3 regions of the Zooshikella ganghwensis genome follow, and region 3 is predicted to be linked to each of the others. Evidence: predicted binding sites of a transcription regulator. Region 3 holds the regulator's gene; each other region holds the start of a gene.
The links. The regulator sigma-54, encoded in region 3, starts transcription at its own class of promoters, with help from an activator protein. The targets are predictions, from matches to a motif close to TGGCACNNNNNTTGCTNT.
Positions count from the first base shown of each region.

Region 1 (6,342 bases), on a different contig from region 3:
ATTATCAATGGTTATCGCTGCAGAAGTACCGCCAGCAGTAATATTAAGTGTGCCAGTTCCTAGCGTAGTCTCTTTGTCAACAAAGACACCTGTGGCAATGGAGTGTGCTTGAGCTAATGCTGTGACTTCAACACTATAGGTCCCTGTTATCGCAGAAGAATCATCAACTGTTGCTGAAAAATTACTGGCTGTTGATGTTGCTTTTAGGGTACCTAGCGCATCAGGATTACTTAGTACACGCGCAGAAAGACGCAGGTTTATCAGGGCACTTTGAATACGGCCAAAGTCTGATAACTGGGTATTAATTTCTGCTTCACGTAAATCCAAGCGCTTTACAGTAGGCTCACGTTCAACCTCAACCAACTGGTCTATAAGGTCTGAGCTAAATAAGCCGGAACCAAAACCTACCGAGCTAATGCTGGCCATAAGATCATTCCTTTCTGGAATTGCTGCATCACGCGACTACACATAGTGTTGTTACTTAAATCTAAACGACTCAACACGAAATTGATTATCCTTTCATCAATTATAGTAACGGCAAGGAGCGGCAAATCTTTACCTGTTTTATCAGTTTAATGTAAAACGTTTCTAATATGCCTAACATCAGTACCTTAGCCTCATACCTTCGTGTTAAGTAGTTCAAATGATGCAGAATCTTTCAAATCTCGTGCCAGACGTAATGCAACCTCATCAGGAATTTGTCGAACCACCTCATCGGTATTTCGATCAATAACCGAAATAACAGTTTCACCACTATCAGTGTCGAGTTTAAACAATAAGTCCCGCTGTACAGTTTGCACATAGTCATTGAGCTGAGCCACGGCTTGCTCAACCTGCTCACGCAATGTTTCCTGCTTATCCAGTTGTTGATCTTCGATGGCTGATGATACTTCTTGCACAGCCTTTGCTTGTGAAGTTTGACCTGTAGCCGCAGTGGGTTGGCTAACAGCCACTTCTCCTTGCTGATCAGCAGGCGGTAATGGCTTGCTTTTATTCGCATCAAGCTCTCGTGTACTCACAACGGGCGTTGACACTTTGAGGTCATTCATAGTGCACCTCATTTATCCTTTTGAACCAGCACCTAAACCCAGGCCATTGCTGACCTGGGTGTGGTTCATCCCTCTTCACTGGCGTCCTGTTACTGCAGGAGCGCCAGAACCTGCTGCGGCCTTGCATTGGCTTGTGCCAAGACTGAAATACCTGCCTGTTGGAGCACCTGTGCTCGACTTAGCTCTGCAGTTTCTGCCGCAAAGTCTGCATCACGAATTCGTGAGTTAGCTGCTGACAGGTTCTCACTGCTGATTGACAGGTTATTAATGGTTGAAAGGAAACGGTTTTGGATCGCACCCAATTCCGCCTGTTGTTTGGATATTTGTTGTAAGGCATTGTCTACGGAAACCAGTGCCTCGTTAGCGCCCTCAACAGTGGTGATATCAATATCTTTCACCAGCTGGCCAACTTCCTGTCCACCGAAAGTACCTACTTGGAATCCAGCTCTAGCAATAGCACCTGTATCAGATGAAATACTAAATTGACCTGCAGAGAAGAGGCTAACCGAACTCAGGGTAGTCGCAACGGTGAATCCTGCATTGGTTACGGTATTAATTGCACTCACATCGATATTACGTCCATCTTCAGCTAACAGGCGGAACGTACTACCAAACGCTTCAGCTTTAACACCTGTCTGCCCAGATTTGGTATTTACAGCAGAGATAATCGTATTCTGAATATCACTGGTAGTATCAGCAGCTCCGTAAGATATGGCAATACTGATACCATTAATCACTACGTTACCACTTTGCGCAGCACCTGTAGTAATAGTACCACCGGTAACAACCGTAGTATTTGCCACGGCAGTAATACCCGTCTGGTCACTGACTTTGTTAATCGCGACAGCCTTTGATATTGCTGAGGCATTATTATTTGTAGTTGACGCTGTATCAAAAGAAGCCTGAGTTGGCCCTACAGCTACTCCATTCAATACAAGGTCACCTGTAACAAGAGCAGCATTTGTGACATTATTTCCTACAGCTCCACCATTTACGCCACTGAAAGTACCGACTTCAAAACCTGCATTATCGATGTTTCCAGTTGTCGTATCGACGGTAATATCCGATCCATCTTGCGATATTAGCGTATAGGTACCTATATACGTACCTGCTGCACCTAAACCTAACTGAGCTGCGGTATTACCAGAGCCATCAGCCAGCACAATATTTCGGCCATCATCAGCAGTTAAGGTAATACCTGTTGATGCATTTCCATCAAAGGCAGCAACAACGCCTGTTTGTCCAGACTTTTCATTTATCGAGTTGACAATACCTTCTAGGTTAGCTTGAGCTGTCAAATCAGCATCCCCTGAAATATTAATGCTAACCCCATTGATAACAATGTTGCCATCCTGGTCTGCACTGGTATATGAGCTTCCAGCGACAGAGTTAGCATCAACCCGAGCGATAACACCTGTTTGATCAGAAACTTTATTGACTGCTGCTGCTTTGGCAATCGCACTTTGATCCTGCGAACCAGTTGAAGAAGTGTCATCAACACCCGATGAAGCACCAACAGCAATGCCATTAATGACTAAATCCCCGGCAGCAAGAGCTGCAGCATTCAGGTCATTGGAGGATATTCCTGCTTCAAGTGATGAACCCAAGCTATCAGTAGATACTTTAGCGATACTGACGCCAATCGTATCTCCTAAATTAGCACCCGTTTGGAAAATCGTATTATCAAACGAACCATCTAATAGCTTTTTACCGTTAAAGTTGGTTTTTTCAGCCACATTTTCAATTTCTGAAATGAGCTGTTGAACCTCCTCGTTCAATGCTTCCCGGTCTATTTCAGTGTTACTACCGTTAGAGGATTGCAGTGCCAAGTCACGAATACGTTGTAAGTTTGTGGTAACAGAACTTAGTGCACCCTCTGCTGTTTGAGCCAGCGAGATTCCATCATTTGAGTTACGAATTGCGACATTGGTACCGCGGATTTGTGATTCAAAACGAGTCGAAATCGCCAGGCCCGCAGCATCATCTCGTGCGCTATTAATACGCAAACCAGATGAGAGCCGCTGTAATGCGGTATCCTGCGCAGACTGTGATCTATCCAGGTTACGCTGGGCATTCAGCGAGGCGATATTGGTATTAATTATTTGTGGCATGTCTCAAACTCCTGCTCACTACTTCATCCAACAAGCCATCTCATCAGGCCATCCCTTCATCCGAACTTGCGCACCGAACTCATGGCGATAACCTGTCTACTTCTGTTAGCGACATACCACAAAAAAACTTTAACTAATTCACAATATTTTTTTCATCAACCAGCATGTACCTGCGAAGGCCGTATTTAATAGGTGAGTTCCTTAGTTTCACCCTTAAAGCAACAACTGTTAGCTTTTTTTACACTTTAAGTTTTCTTGCTTATTTGGAATAAACACCTTTTTTTGAAAAACAACAAAATATAAGTGAGACGTACTTTTAATTTTTTGATTTTCATTAAATTAATCGTGAACAAAAGCATGGTCTTTTCTCAAAAAATATAAGTAAGTCACTATTTTTTCAGAACTTTATCACATTAACTTTTTTTTACATCGTTTTTTCACAACCCTAAAAAACAAATATAACTCATTGTTTTTATTATTTTTTTTAAATATGGCACAACATATGCTTATACCCATCGCTCGCAAGCATATTGTCTTTTGAAGTAACTCACAGAGTTTTTATTACGCGCCAAAGGCGTTATAGGGAGATTCTAAATGAATAAATTAGCTGCATTGTTTGCTACAACAGTTGTTGCAGTGTCTTCACAAGTTATGGCTTCACCTTTAGGTGCTGACCTGACTATTTATGATGGTAATTCTCAATCAGGTTCATATAACAACTGGTACGGCAAGCAAGAAGACCAGGAAGTTGAAGTTGGCCAGTCTGGTACTCAACTATTTGATACTGAAGCTTTTGTCAAAAGCAACAACTACCAGGTTGGCCTTGTAAGTGGTTTTAACTTACAAAACGGTCATGGTGGTTATGCATCTGGAGATATCTTTATTGATCTAGATGGTGATTTTTCATCAAACACAGGTGCTTACGGTCCTGGTCAACAAGTAAAAGATACTTTTGGTTATGACTATGTGCTTGATATCGACTGGAATCAGTTAACTTACACTGTATTCAAATTAGATGCTAACTCAGAAACGTTGACAACTACTTTGAACAACCACCAATTCTCTAACCCATGGGCTTATGCAGGTGGTGGTCAGCAAGTAACTACAGGCTCTTTCACTCTTGATCTGTTGACTGATGCTCAAACAGGTTTTGAAGGTGATGCAGAAGTTGGTCAAGCTTCTCACTATTATGCTAACGGTTTTGACTTAAGCTTCTTAGGTGAAGGAACTGATTTCTGGCTACATTACACAATGGAATGTGGTAACGACTTACTTCACGCTAAAGGCACAGTACCTACTCCTTCAGCTTTAGCATTGATGGGTCTAGGTCTTTTAGGCTTAACTCGTATCCGTCGTAAAAAAGCATAAAATAAGCTTAAGACAAATAAATCAAATTTGTCTTTTCTTAGTTAAGCTTTTTAAATAGTCGCCATTGGGCGGCTATTTTTTTTTCTTTTTCGACGTACAAGCAAATACAGATAGTTAATATAAAAATATAATATTTTAATCATACTAAAACCTATCCAAACTGCTAGGCTTGCTGTTTAATTAATATTAAATCGCCATGCTCTTTAAGATTTTTTGCTAAACGTAATGCAATCTCCTCAGGAATCTGTCGAATTATTTCCTCAGACGCTCGATCAACCACCGAAATAACCACTCTCCCGGCTTCATCATCAATTTTGAAAAAAATATCCCTTTGCATCGCTGACACAAAATCATTTAATTGTTCAACAGCTTCAGCAACTCGCTGCTCATTAATTGCTGTAGGTTGGTTAAGGCGCTGTGGCACAATATTTTCTGAATGTGGTTGCTCCCCCTGTTGAGTCTTATTTGTCGTGTTTAACGACGGCTGCCTTTTAGTATCATCAACAGTCGGTGTAACCACAGGAGAACCTATTGGCGTTATACCTCCCATGATAGTTTCCTCTTTGTATTATCAAGCCCAAACCACCAAGAGGTCTGGGCTGATTATTAATACACTAAAAACCGTTTTCCACTTCCCTCTTGGAGGGTATCGCAAACCTACTGCGCTTCGCTCCTGACTTTTTGCGACACCCTCTTTGCTATGAGGATTAATCTACTATTGCAGTAAAGACAACACCTGTTGGGGTTGAGCATTAGCTTGCGCCAACACCGAAATACCTGCTTGCTGTAGTACTGTAGCACGACTCATTTCAGCGGTTTCAGCGGCAAAGTCAGCATCTAAAATACGTGAGTTTGCAGCAGATAAGTTTTCACTATTAACCGATAAATTACTGACTGTTGATAAAAAGCGGTTTTGTAAGGCACCCAGTGCAGAAATTTGCTCAGAGACTTTACTGATTGCATTGTCAATGGATATTAACGCATCATTTGCGCCACTCAAGGTGGATATATCTAAATCATCCAACAACTGTCCTGCTTCTTGACCTCCAAATGTACCTATTTGGAAACCTGCCCGGCTGATCGAACCTGTATTTGAGGTGAGCGTAAACTGCCCTGCTGAAGTCAGTGACACTGAACTATAAGTGGTTGCCACGGAAAAGCCAGCATTTGCAACAGTGTTTATCGCGCTTACATCAATATTTCTGCCATCATCAGCGGTCAACCGGAAAGTACTTCCAAAGGCTTCTGCTTTAACACCAGTCTGTCCTGACTTTGAGTTAACTGCATTTATAATCGTGTTTTGAATATCACTCGCAGAGTCATTTGCACCATAAGCGATTTGGATATCGACACCATTAATCACCACATTACCACTCTGGGCAGTACCTGTAGTAATCGTACCTCCCGTAACAATGGTGGCATTTGCTTTTGCAGTAACACCTGATTTTTCACTCACCGCATTAATAGCCGCTGCTTTAGCGATAGCACTTGCAGCATTACCTGTCGTTGATGATGAATCAAATGATGTTAATGAAGCACCCACTGCTACACCATTAATGACTAAATCACCAATCGAAAGTGCTGTACTTGTAACATTATCACCAACAGAACCACCATTAACTCCGCTAAAAGAACCTACCTCTAACCCGGCATTATCAATATTACCTGTGGTTGAATCGATATTAATATCTTCACCATCTTGTGAAATTAATGTAAAGGTACCAAAGTAAGTCGTATTTCCTGTTGCTAAACCAAAGTCAGCAGAGGCATTTCCTGACACATTTTGAATATCGACATTTCTCCCATCTTCAGCA
Region 1 covers NZ_JAEVHG010000007.1:25,675-32,016, reverse strand. Annotated here, with positions in the region: gene fliD (flagellar filament capping protein FliD) at 1-426, opposite strand, end outside; gene KHS79_RS11785 (flagellar protein FlaG) at 618-1,049, opposite strand; gene KHS79_RS11780 (flagellin N-terminal helical domain-containing protein) at 1,139-3,160, opposite strand; gene KHS79_RS11775 (PEP-CTERM sorting domain-containing protein) at 3,755-4,528, shown strand; gene KHS79_RS11770 (flagellar protein FlaG) at 4,692-5,078, opposite strand; gene KHS79_RS11765 (flagellin N-terminal helical domain-containing protein) at 5,244-6,342, opposite strand, start outside.
Region 1: a site for sigma-54 is predicted at 3,652-3,669, ahead of KHS79_RS11775 (PEP-CTERM sorting domain-containing protein). Genes of this name have one in related genera too.

Region 2 (6,342 bases), on a different contig from region 3:
TATTAACTTTACCTTCTTTCACAGCAATTTCATTTTGAGAGATAGTTGGGGTAAATTCTTTATTATTTACGGAGTAAACGCTTGCTTGAATTTTATACTTACCAGATATTACATTTAAAATAGTTGTTTCAGCATGACTTATTGGGTACTGATATACTCTCTTCATCTTCATACCTTTAAGGCTTAACAATGGTCGTGCGCCCAAGGGCAAGCCAGTTACTTCAATCAGTATCGGCACCAACGTTTTATTTAATTCTGATTTTGTTGCATACTGTAGTGAAAATTTATCTGCAGAATGATGATTTGCAGTAAACTCATAGGGGCGTTTATGTGTTATATTCGGCAAGTATTTAGTGCCATTATAAGTAAAACTAGTCGCCCACAAGCGGTAACGATGCCCCATAATAAGGTTATTCAAAACAAGCTCTTCTCCCCAGTTAATGACCTTCGTTAACGGAAGTCCACCTCTAGTTAAGTTTTGTAAGTATATTTTTTTCTCAACATTGGCTGATTCTTGCTTGTGCGGCATTGTTATCGTAAAGCGCGTTACCGTGTCTATATAACGTTCATATTCTAAAGATAAAGATGCAGACGGTGACGTATGTGTGAGAGCTACATGCTGGTCTCTTCCACCAGGGTAGTGCTCTAATGGGTTAGTATGAATAGCATAGTCACCATAAGGTAATTGATCGATAATATACGTTTGCCCCCAGTCAAGACTCACTTGTTGGTGATAACCATTTTCACCAAAAACCTCAATACTAGGCGCTTGACTGTTTAATAAGGCTTCTGTTGGTAGTGGGGTTTTTATGAGCAGCTGTCCAACTTTCATTGGAGGAGATGGCTCCAATAAAAGCTTAAGCGATGTACGCACATCCTCAAGTTCAATGCCTAATGGTGCTTCAAAAGTCAACTGAATGCTTGCACCCGGTTTTAAACTCGTTTTCTCATCATCAATGTGCGAAGACTCAACACTGTAAGCAAGGGTAAGCAAGTTTTGATACCCCTTAGGATGGCGTTCCGAGACAAATATTTTATTCTCTGGCCATCTAATTGCGCCAAAATCACCATCAATACTTTCTAAGCGAAAGGGCGTTATGAATTGAATTACACTATTTCGTAGATCAATAGCTGTTGATGATGTATTTGTAATAAGAAATGTATACAACAGTTGGTTAACAGACCCAAAAGCACTATCGCTAATAGCAACTAACTGGGTACTAATTTCAGCAACTTCAGGCTGAGCGACTACTGTATTACTCTCAGTAGAAGCAGTGGCTATGCCTTCATGTAATATTAAGCATAAACTTATACAGCACAGTACTCTTTTTAAACTTAGATACATTTACAATTATTCTTTTCACTTAATGATCAGTGCTATACCCACAGTGAAGGCTTTTTTGGCGCTAGTCTGATCAGTTAAGACTAACTGATAGCAACCACAACTGTGTTTTAAAAGCGTTTGTCAGGCGGTTATGTTAATGAGTGGCTAGGATGACAGTTAAAGGCTCCTCAGCAATTACTCTACTACATGAAACCCACGTCACTATATATAAACAGCATTATACATAAACTGCATTCACACCATTTTCAATGGTCAAGAACGCTGATCTTGATGCCTTTTGGAATACAACAATTCCTACTAACCTGTCTGGAACACATTAAAACAGCTTCACTGGCCCATTAAGGTAAGCGCTATGGATAGCGCATATAAATATAATTGATTGGTGAAGGATATTTAATATGTTCAACACAGACAAAACCGTAGTACAGATTTTACTAAACCAACTCGTATATGAAGTGTCTATATAACAACGTATGATTTACCTCACAATTCTCTCTCAAGAGTAAGCAGATATCATGTATTCGATAGTCTTGCAAGTGAACTATAAAGCCATAACATGGCTCTTAACGTTTATGTGATAAGCAACACAATAATTATATATTTTGTCAGTTATCAACACCAATGTTTAAATGTCGTCTTTTTTTAAAATGAATTTTAGCTTTATTAGATTCTGAACGATTATATCGATAAGGCTTTTTAGTAATACGACCTGTTCGTCTTCGCCTAATTTTTGTGAAATATTCTTTTAAATCTTTTTCAACCCGGTCTCGATCCTCGTAAATTTCTAACCGCTTGATCGATACTTCTTTGGGAGCAAACGTTTTAATTTTAACTCGCTGCCTGCTTTCGCAAACAGACTCGAACACTATCAATATATCATTGCCAATACAGATAGCTTGATCACTACTTAACGTTAAACTCAGCATAAAAAGTCCCTTTATGAAGTGTATTTCGTTGGTAATGGGTATATAAGTATTGTGATTTATACCCCCAAACAAAGTTTTTTTAGGGAACCCTCAAGTGATGAACCTCCCAGAACTTAATATTAATAAGTGACTGAGGTATAAAACACCAACAACAAACCCCAAAAATGATTTGTAAAGGGTATAGGTAAACCCACAAACAATCCTAAAAATCATCAATGAAGGATATCAAACAACCTAGGTCTTATTTTATTGAACCATATTTTACTTGCTGTGCTTAACCGCATAGTTATACAAAGAACATCAAGAATGCATCAAAGTTTACACTTTATATATAAAAGTACACGCTATACTGCCCATTCGTAGCTACCAAGCCACACTAAATCAGATAAAACAATCACATATATTTTTATTGTTGTAAAATTCACTTTGATGGAAAGTTAACTTACGATTTTCAAAGGCCTTACCCCCATTTCAAGGAAATACAACAAATTACCTTTTTAACGTGATTGAGGTATAGCGGAAAGTTGGTTTGCAATGCTTAAATTAGCGTAGCCTCTACTCATCGCAAACTATTTTTATATTCATTTGACCTGCTAAGGTTAGAAGGGAAAAAACTGGGAGGTTAAGCACACTCCATTGTGCTTATTAACGCCTACTTATTAATATAAACAAAGCAAGAGAAATCAATGTTAACGCTTATCTGTAAAAGCGTAAGTCATTCGACGACGCTGCGAGAAAAGCAAAGCCCCTAAACCCAGCAGCATTGCTCCATAAGTACCAGGTTCAGGTACAAATTGAATGGTTGGTGATAACTCTGTTTCACGCGTCCATGTTGTAGATCCCTCAAAAATAGGCTCAGGCGCCACAACAGAGGCTTCATCAATATTAGTATCTAGACGCCACATAATGCTTATTGGAGGCACGATATCGAGAGCCCAAATATCATAAAAAGCATTCTCACCGGCAATGGGATCAGAGAAATTAAAGAACTCTTTAACAAATGTTGAGCATGCTGGCTCACACCAACTGTAGTCAACGATTCCTGTCAATAGTACATTTGTGGGTTCAATCATACTTGATGTAAGGTCTAATTCTAATACTTTAGTATCAGTACCCATAAAGTCATCAAAAAAGATACTTGCCGTGCCTGAAGTAAAGACTGCCGCTAACTCATCAGGAATACCACCTGGGCCTACGACAGAATAACCACTGATTGTATAATCTATATCTAATCCCCAGTCATTGTTAAAGCCTTCTAATGCAGGCCCAACTAAAGCAGTTGCAGAGCTCGTCTCTAAAGAACCAATATTTGAGGTGCCAGTATCAACTACTTTGTCACCAGTATCCAATATTGTATCATCACCACCAAAAATATTATCATCAATGGTATAAGTCGAAGTGGCAATAACACTAAATAATAACTTTTCGAAGTCATCAGTTCTGGAATCTGCATCTACTGCATTAAAACTCGTTCCAACATCAAGAAAAATATTATCTGCATACGTCATACCGCCACTCAGTGCAGTTAATGCGCAGGCATAAATCAGTGGTTTCAGCTTTGTCATTTTTTTACCCTTTATAGAAGCTCATGCTACCACTGCCTAATAACAATTACTGTGCCAGAAAGGGTAATATCAACTAAGCCTTTGTCTTTACAAAAAAAATATATTATTTCATGATTGCTACATAACAGTTTAATTTAAATGTGTAAAAACACACGACAAATACTGCAACAAAAACCACAATATAAAGAAGTCATTTTTATGAATTAAATATTTCTATAAAGATAGAACTACACAAAAAACCAGCAAAACCACTTTATTTTGTTAGTAGTTTTACCGGCATATAAAATTACAAAAAAAATCACAACTCAGATATTAACTTAAAAGCATTTCGCGTAATATTTTCTGCTCCATGCTCATTGATAATAATGGTATCTTCAATACGAATCCCCCCAAAACTACACAATGCATCAATCAACGCCCAGTTAATATGCTTAGTACTCGTACTTTGATGCAACCTCTTTAATAGCATTGGAATAAAATAGATACCTGGTTCAATGGTAGTAGCAACATTAATATCTAATGGTCGTAATAAACGTAAAAAAGGATGTTTGGAGTGTGCCACTAACATTTCACCACTGATATCCCTCTGCTTCCCACCAATATCATGGGTTTGTACACCAATTAAGTGGCCAAGTCCGTGTGGAAAAAATACCTGGGTAATATCATCCCGCATTATTTGTTCTACAGGCAGATGAACTATTTCAAACTGATGTAACAATACAGCTACCGCTTCATGCATTTTTTCATGTAAGTCAACAAAAGAAATTCCAGGTTTAATTTCTGAAATTATTTTTTGCAGAGCAAGATCAAGCGCTTGGATAAGCTCACCAAAAACATGTGACTCATCCGCACAATAAGTCCGTGTAATATCTGCAATATAACCATTATATACCGCGCCCGCATCCAACAAAAAGCTGTTTATTTCTGCAGATGCACATGTTTGGTAATGATCATAATGCAAAATAGCACCGTGATCATTAAACGCAACAATACTATCATACGGCAACTGACTTTCTCTTAACTGGCAGGCCAATAAATAAGCACAGTGTGTTTCAAACTCTGTTTTTCCTGAGCACCAAGCTTGATAAGCCGCACGATGTCCTTTAACCGCTCGAATATTCGCCATTTTTAAGCAATGCTGCTCATACTCTGTCTTATATGCCCGCATATATTCCAAATTTGCAAGCAATGTTTTCGGGTTAATATGCTGAACAGGCCAATCAAATAAATCATCGGTAATTTCACCAATAAACGCTATTTTGTTCCAATCAATGGCTAATTGTTGCCGGACTTCAGATATAGTGTGTACAATTTTAATATCCCATTCATTGATCCAAAAACCTTCAGGTTCAGGTGGAGCTGCATGCCAAAAGTCCTGCGGCTGCAGAAAAAAAAGTATTGGTTTAATACCTGGAGTTATCCACAACATGCAGCCTGGTTGCTCTGGTAATGGCAGCCAATGTTTAAAGTGAGGATTAGCTTTAAAGGGATAATTGTTATCATCACGAAATGCTACAGGTGATGTCCCTGAGTAAATAAGCACGCCATCAAATTTATTTTCATTTAAACTTTTTTGCAGTCTCTCCATTAGCACAGCGACATGCGTCTGGTATAAAGTTTGCCAGTCATACGATCCTTGAGCTTCCATTAATCATCCCCCTAACCGAGTAATCACGTTGCAAATTCCTTGGCAAAGCAAGGCAAGCTGCTCTTTTGAAATAATATAAGGTGGCATAACATAAACTAATTTACCAAAGGGGCGCACCCATATCCCCTGCTCTACAAACATAGGCTGAACCCTATGCATATCAACAGGCTGTTGTAACTCCACAACACCTATTGCCCCTAAGACTCTAACATCCGCCACCTGAGATAAAGTGGAACAGGGGGCTAAACCCTTTATAAGTTCTTGTTCTATCGATGCAATAGTGCTTGACCAGTTTTGTGCCAAGAGTAGATCAACACTGGCATTAGCAACACTGCAAGCAAGAGGGTTCGCCATAAACGTAGGACCATGCATCAACACTCCATCCTTGGAAATTGCCTGACTGACCTCATCCGAGCACAACGTTGCTGCAAACGACATGTATCCACCTGTCAGCGCTTTCCCCAAGCACAAAATATCTGGCGCTACGCCAGCATGCTCACAGGCAAAAAGTTTACCCGTTCGACCGAATCCCGTGGCGATTTCATCCGCTATAAGCAAAACCTGATACTGGTTACAAAGCTTTCTAATTTCAGCCAAATATTCTGGTGCATAGAAGCGCATCCCTCCTGCACCCTGGACAATAGGCTCAATAATAAAGGCTGCTATCTCTGCATGATGTTGCGCGAATAATTGTTTTACTGTAGCCAATTCTTCAGGTTGCCATGCCCCTTTAAAGGGACTTTGAGGTGCTGGAGCAAAGAGCTGCTTTGGGAGCACCCCCTGAAATAACGTATGCATTCCCTGTTCAGGATCGCAAACCGACATAGCAGAAAAAGTATCACCATGATAACCCCGCTT
Region 2 covers NZ_JAEVHG010000001.1:207,642-213,983, reverse strand. Annotated here, with positions in the region: gene KHS79_RS00885 (hypothetical protein) at 1-1,345, opposite strand, end outside; gene KHS79_RS00880 (carbon storage regulator) at 1,951-2,271, opposite strand; gene KHS79_RS00875 (PEP-CTERM sorting domain-containing protein) at 2,961-3,836, opposite strand; gene pepQ (Xaa-Pro dipeptidase) at 4,135-5,484, opposite strand; gene bioA (adenosylmethionine--8-amino-7-oxononanoate transaminase) at 5,488-6,342, opposite strand, start outside.
Region 2: a site for sigma-54 is predicted at 3,876-3,893, ahead of KHS79_RS00875 (PEP-CTERM sorting domain-containing protein). Genes of this name have one in related genera too.

Region 3 (6,342 bases):
GACGGTCTTGGGCATCCATGGATGCCAACACTTGTCGGGTAATAGTATCTGGCAGCAGTTGCAGCATATCTGCCAGATCATCGGTATCAATATTTTCAGTGAGGGCTGCCACCTCATCTACATTCATCTGCTCCAGATAAAATTGGCGCAGATCATCACCAAGCTCTTGAAGCACTTCTGCAGCAAGCTCTTTATCCAACAGCTGCCAAATAAGCGTTCTTACTTTGGGGGGGGAGGATTCCAGTAGATGAGCAATGTCCGCTGAGGTTAGGCTGTTCAGCATCATTGATACTTGGGGGGATACCCCTTGTTCCAGTGCCTCATTTAAGACCTGGATTTGGGTATCGGAAATGCTGCTTTGTTGTTGAGCCATAACCCCCCCTGTTGGGCAGTACAGAAGTTACAGGAAGCATAAGAGCGCAAATTCTAACGAAAATTTGCTATAGGCCAAAGTATCTTCTTGATTTGTTTTGCTAAATCAGAGTATGTAGAGGTTGGAATAGGCACCGTTAAGTGTGTTTTTGCTTGTTTTTGGGTAGTCTTAGTAGTTTGTTAAGATTGGCAAGAGGCAAAAGCAGAGGCTGACTTGGTGGTAACTACTCGCCTTCTTCAAAATAGTTATCAACCAATGCCTTAAGTGCAATAAATGCCTGCTCTTCATCTTTGCCTTCAATAAGGACATCAAGTGTTGTACCTTGGCTGGCTGCTAGCATCATTACAGACATAATGCTTTTGCCGTCTACCATTTTGCCTGCTTTACCAACACGAATTGTGCTGCCAAAGGCTGCAGCCGTTGTTACAAACTTTGCAGCAGCACGGGCATGAAGCCCTAGCTTATTTATGATGATGAGTTGCTCTTCTATCATGGTGACGGCTGAAGTCTTAACGTTTAATTAAGGAAGTTCTCGATGTCTAACTTGGACGTTACGGTACTTAGCTTGAAAAGAAGATGCAAGCCGTTCAGCTAAATAGACCGAGCGGTGATGCCCGCCGGTGCAGCCTATGGCAACAGTAAGGTAACTTCGATTGCAGGCTTCAAAGCTAGGTAACCATTTCTCAATAAACTTATAAATATCCTCAAACATCACTTCAACTTGAGGTTCAGCCATTAAAAACTCTTTAATGGGTTGATCTTTACCCGTGTACTGTCGTAAATGATTCACCCAATAAGGATTGGGTAAGCAGCGTACATCAAAAATATAGTCTGCATCATTAGGGGCACCTTTTTTAAAGCCAAAGGACTCAAATAAAAGGGCAATACTATTGTCCTGTTTACTGGCTACACGTTTATTAAATATATCCCGTAAATCATGCAGGGTAAGTCCGGTAGTATCCATTGTGAGATCAGCCAGGTTAGAGATAGGGTCTAAAACCTGTTGTTCAGCTTTAAGTGCTTCAGCCAATGAACAGTTATGGCTGCTTAAGGGATGTTTTCGCCGAGTCTCACTGAATCGCTTTAATAGCTCTTCATCATCAGCATCAAGATAAATAACTTCTGCATCAACTTGCTGCTGCTTAATTCGGTTAATTATTTCCGGAAAGCGTGATAGCTCTTGTCGTATATTTCGAGCATCAATACTTACAGCTACTCGGTCTAAATACGCCTTTTGCAGCTCTTTCGCTAAATCGGGAAGTAAAACCAGGGGTAAATTATCAATACAGAAAAAGCCTTGATCTTCAAGAACATGTAGTCCCGTACTTTTGCCTGAACCTGATCGACCGCTAATGATAACAAGTTTCATACGACTTTAATCTGTACCCTGGTAGTGAGTCGGCTTTAGTTAATTGCGCCATATTATTATTACACAGCAAGTATAGTGTACACCAAAATGACAGCTTCTTGTTGTAGCCAAGCTACAATGAAGTCCGTCATTTAGTGTAAATAAAGACGAAACGCTAAAATAAGTTGGTTGTGTGTGGCTTGTTAATTGGGAAGAGGAGCAATAGCAAGCTCAAAAAGCTCATGGTTGCTTTGAGCATTACGTAACCGGTTTCTGAAGCTGGCATTTTCAAATCGTTCGGCAACAAGTTGCAAAATCGCCAAATGCTCTGAGGTGGCTTCTTCAGGGACTACAAGTGCAAAAATTAGGTCAACAGGGTGATTATCCATAGCATCAAACTCAATAGGTTCACGCAGTTTTAGTAAGGCTGCCATGGGTTTATCACAGTTAGTTAATCGGCAGTGGGGCAGGGCAATACCTTTGCCAAATCCAGTGCTGCCCAATCGCTCTCGGGTAATAAGACTATCAAAAAGTTCGCTAGCACCTATGCCTGGCCGGAATCCGGCCAGGATATCTGCAATTTGCTCTAACGTTCTTTTTTTGCTGCCACCCTCAACATCACAAGCGGTGCACTCCGGGGCAAGAATCTGTTCGAGTTTCATTGCGTTTTTACAGTCTCCAGCAATCGCCAGTTTAACGGGCTCCTGCGCCCTGTAAACGGTCAAGGTTTTTCTCTTTGTGTTTTAGAAGTTGACGATCCAACCGATCGACAAGCATGTCAATCGCTGCATACATGTCCTCAGATTCCGCTTCAGCGCGAATATCTGCACCTCGTGTATGTAAAGTGGTCTCAGCTTTTTGTCGAAGTTTTTCGACACTTAAAGTGACTTGCACATTGGTAATGTTATCAAAGTGCCGCTCCAAACGCTCAAATTTATTGATGACATATTGGCGCAGCGGATCGGTAATATCAACGTGGTGACCACTAATGTTTATTTGCATGCATCGATCTCCTAGGTGATCCGATTTACAGTCTATCAGTAGAAACTGTGTACTACTACTGACTCCACACTCCCCTCCTTGAAAAGGGGCTAACTGGGGTGTTTGTCACCCTATAACGCTTTTTTACACCAACCGTTTTCGCTCGTTAGAAGGTGGAATAGAAAGTGATTCTCGGTACTTGGCGATAGTTCGTCTTGCCACTTTTATTCCTTGTTCTTCCAGAAGCTTGGCTATTTTACTATCTGATAAAGGTTTTCGTGCATTTTCCGCCGCAATCAATTTTTTTATGATGGCTCGGATTGCTGTTGATGAGCACTCTCCACCCGATGATGTACTAACATGGCTGGAGAAAAAATACTTCAGTTCGAATATACCACGAGGGGTGTGCATATATTTTTGAGTAGTTACTCTTGAAATGGTTGACTCATGCATACCAACCGCTTCAGCAATGTCATGAAGCACTAAAGGCTTCATGGCTTCTTCACCATACTCTAAAAAGCCTTTTTGATGCTCAACAATACAGCTGGCTACACGCATTAATGTTTCATTACGGCTCTGCAAGCTTTTAATGAACCAGCGGGCTTCCTGAAGGTGATTTTTAATGTAAGTATTATCAGAGCTACTATCTGCACGTTTGACTAATGAAGCGTAGCTGGCATTGATGCGAAGACGGGGAGTGGCATCCGTATTTAGCTCTACAGTCCAACGATCACTTCTTTTTTGGACAATAACGTCGGGAACAATATATTCAGAGTTCTCGTCTTGAATAACAGAGCCAGGCCGTGGATTTAAACTTTGTATTAGCAAAATCGCTTGCTTTAACTGCTCTTCTTTCAACTTTGCTTTTCGCATAAGTTGATTGTAGTCGTGATTGCCTAATAAATGGAGATACTTTTGGGTAATTAGCTTTGCTTCTTCCAGAAAAGGTGTGTCTGCACTGAGTTGCGTCAACTGAGTTAACAGGCACTCTTTTAAATCACGCGCGGCAACACCAACCGGGTCAAACTGCTTTAATAATCGGTGTACAACAACCACTTCGTCCAGGTCAATTTCTAACTCTGGATCAAAGCTTTCATGAATATCCTCAAGGCTACAGGTTAAATAGCCGCTTTCATCCACAGCATCAATGATTGCTATTGCAATAAGTCGGTCGTTATCACTTAAGGGGGTAAGGTTAAGCTGCCAATGTAAGTGCGACTGAATAGTTTCTGCTGTACTGTTTCTGGCGGTATAGTCAAAGTCTTCATCGGAGCCGGACGATGAGTTTCCAGTCGAAGGAGGTAATGAGTCATACACATCCTCCCAGGCAGTATCTACCGATAGTTCAGAAGGGATTTGCTCAGCCCATTGGTCTTCATAGAGTGAATCACTGCTTTCGTTTTCTTGATCTTGGGAAGAGGTGTTGGCTGTATCAGTGCTGTTGTCGTCACTACTGGAGTTTGAGGAAGCTTGTTGAGTAAGCTCATTCTGATGTTCATCAGAAGAGTCACTGGACTCGCTATTTGAGCCAGTATCAGAGGTATCTTCAATAAGTTCTAGCAAAGGGTTTGAGTCTAGGGCTTGCTGAATTTCTTGTTGCAAGTCAAGCGTAGACAACTGAAGTAGTTTAATGGCCTGTTGCAGCTGGGGGGTCATTGTCAGCTGTTGGCCCATTTTTAAAACTAGGGATGGCTTCATAGTTAGTTGATTTACCTACACTGCAACAAAGCAAATGCTAAAGTTTATCTATTAGTATGCCACTAACATTACCTGTCGTTGTGGTGAAATAATGCTGCCACATTAATTATTCAGTAAACAGTGAGTGATAATGATGAGTGGCCGCATCTCATACATTAACACATTATATGCGCGACCAGGCTACTTGTCTTAGATTTTGAATTGATGTCCAAGATAAACATCCTTGACTTTTTGGTTGGCCATTACATCACTCGCTGTACCTTGAGCGATTATTTGTCCTTCACTTACTATGTAGGCTAACTCACAAATATCAAGTGTTTCTCGAACATTGTGATCCGTAATCAGTACACCTATGCCTCTTTCTTTTAAGTGAGTGACTATCATTTTTATATCATTTACTGAGATGGGGTCAACCCCAGCAAAAGGTTCATCCAGTAGAATGAAAGAGGGTTCAGTCGCCAGTGCACGAGCAATTTCAACTCGTCGACGCTCACCACCTGATAAGCTCATACCCATACTATTTCTGAGGTGAGTGACATTAAACTCTTCAAGCAGATGGTTAAGTTTTTCTTCTCGTTGTTGACGATTTAAGTCTTTACGGGTTTCCAAAATACCCATTATATTTTCGCTGACGGTCAGCTTGCGGAAGATAGACGCTTCTTGTGGTAAATAACCAATTCCTGCACGTGCCCTGCCATGCATGGGTAGATGTGTAATATTGTGTTCATCTATTTGCACTTGACCATGATCTGATCGAACCAAGCCAACAATCATATAAAAAGTGGTTGTTTTTCCCGCACCATTTGGACCAAGTAGACCAACAATTTGACCACTTTCGATATGGAGTGAGACTTCTTTGACAACTTGACGACCTTTATAGCTTTTGGCCAGGTTTGTGGCTTGTAGAACGGGCATAGAGTTACTTCGTCTTTGTAGGTTGCAGGATCATCTCAACACGTTGCTTGCCGCCAGCTTTTGAAGAGTCGCCTTTAGCATTCACAGTTTGGGTTTTCATGTTATAGTCAATACGCTTGCCTGTGAACTTATTGCCTTCCTGAAATAATTTAGCATTAACAATAATTTCAACTTTTTCTTGAGGAATCATATAGTTGATTTGCTTGCCATAGGCGCGAATCAGTTCTTTGTTAGGTTCAGGCTTTTCTTCATAGTGTGCTGGGCTACCCAGAGCAATCACTTTGTTGATATTTCCCTGTTTGTCGGTATAAATGGTGACTTTGTGACCAGTAATTTTTATGGTGCCTTGAGTAATGACAACATTTCCCGTCAGTATACGCACACCATCTTTTTCGGCATTAGCACTATCAGACTTTGCGTGAATTGGTTTTTCTCTATCAGCAGGTAAAGCCCAGGCTGTTTGCTGGCTTATAAGGCTAAAAAGTAGTCCTAGTGTGAAAAGGTTAATCCTGCACTTCATATGTTCCCCTAACATTGGATAGCAACTCCACACGCTCCTCATCTAAATATGCATTCATGCCGACCGCGTTTACAACTGAGTTGTCAGTTTTAATGGTTACTGGACGTTTGGTTTTCGCTTGATTTTGTTCTGCGTAAACAGTCAGAAACTCTGTGGTTATAATCATGCCAGGATTTCCAGTTGTTTTCTGTTCCCTAATTACGACATTATCCCAGAGTTCCATCACATCTCCACCAGGAAGTATCCTTCCTTGCCGTGAGGTCGTATGCCAGTCGCTACTTTGTTTTCGCGTAATCAAAATATCAGGCTGATCAATCAGTGAAATATCATTATGAGGAAAGTGACTTACTTTCTCAGCAACAACAACGTAGTCTTGCTCACCTTTTGTTGTATATTGGGTAATAACAGGAGACTCCATAAAAACATCTGGAGAAACTGCAGTATTTTCTTTTTTATCACTTTTAGGTGCGGTTAAGTTAAATGCATCTGGCTGGTTTAAAAAAGTAA
Region 3 covers NZ_JAEVHG010000002.1:419,651-425,992, reverse strand. Annotated here, with positions in the region: gene mgtE (magnesium transporter) at 1-373, opposite strand, end outside; gene KHS79_RS05725 (HPr family phosphocarrier protein) at 597-866, opposite strand; gene rapZ (RNase adapter RapZ) at 894-1,742, opposite strand; gene ptsN (PTS IIA-like nitrogen regulatory protein PtsN) at 1,925-2,446, opposite strand; gene hpf (ribosome hibernation-promoting factor, HPF/YfiA family) at 2,415-2,723, opposite strand; gene KHS79_RS05705 (RNA polymerase factor sigma-54) at 2,847-4,400, opposite strand; gene lptB (LPS export ABC transporter ATP-binding protein) at 4,590-5,315, opposite strand; gene lptA (lipopolysaccharide transport periplasmic protein LptA) at 5,320-5,835, opposite strand; gene lptC (LPS export ABC transporter periplasmic protein LptC) at 5,819-6,342, opposite strand, start outside.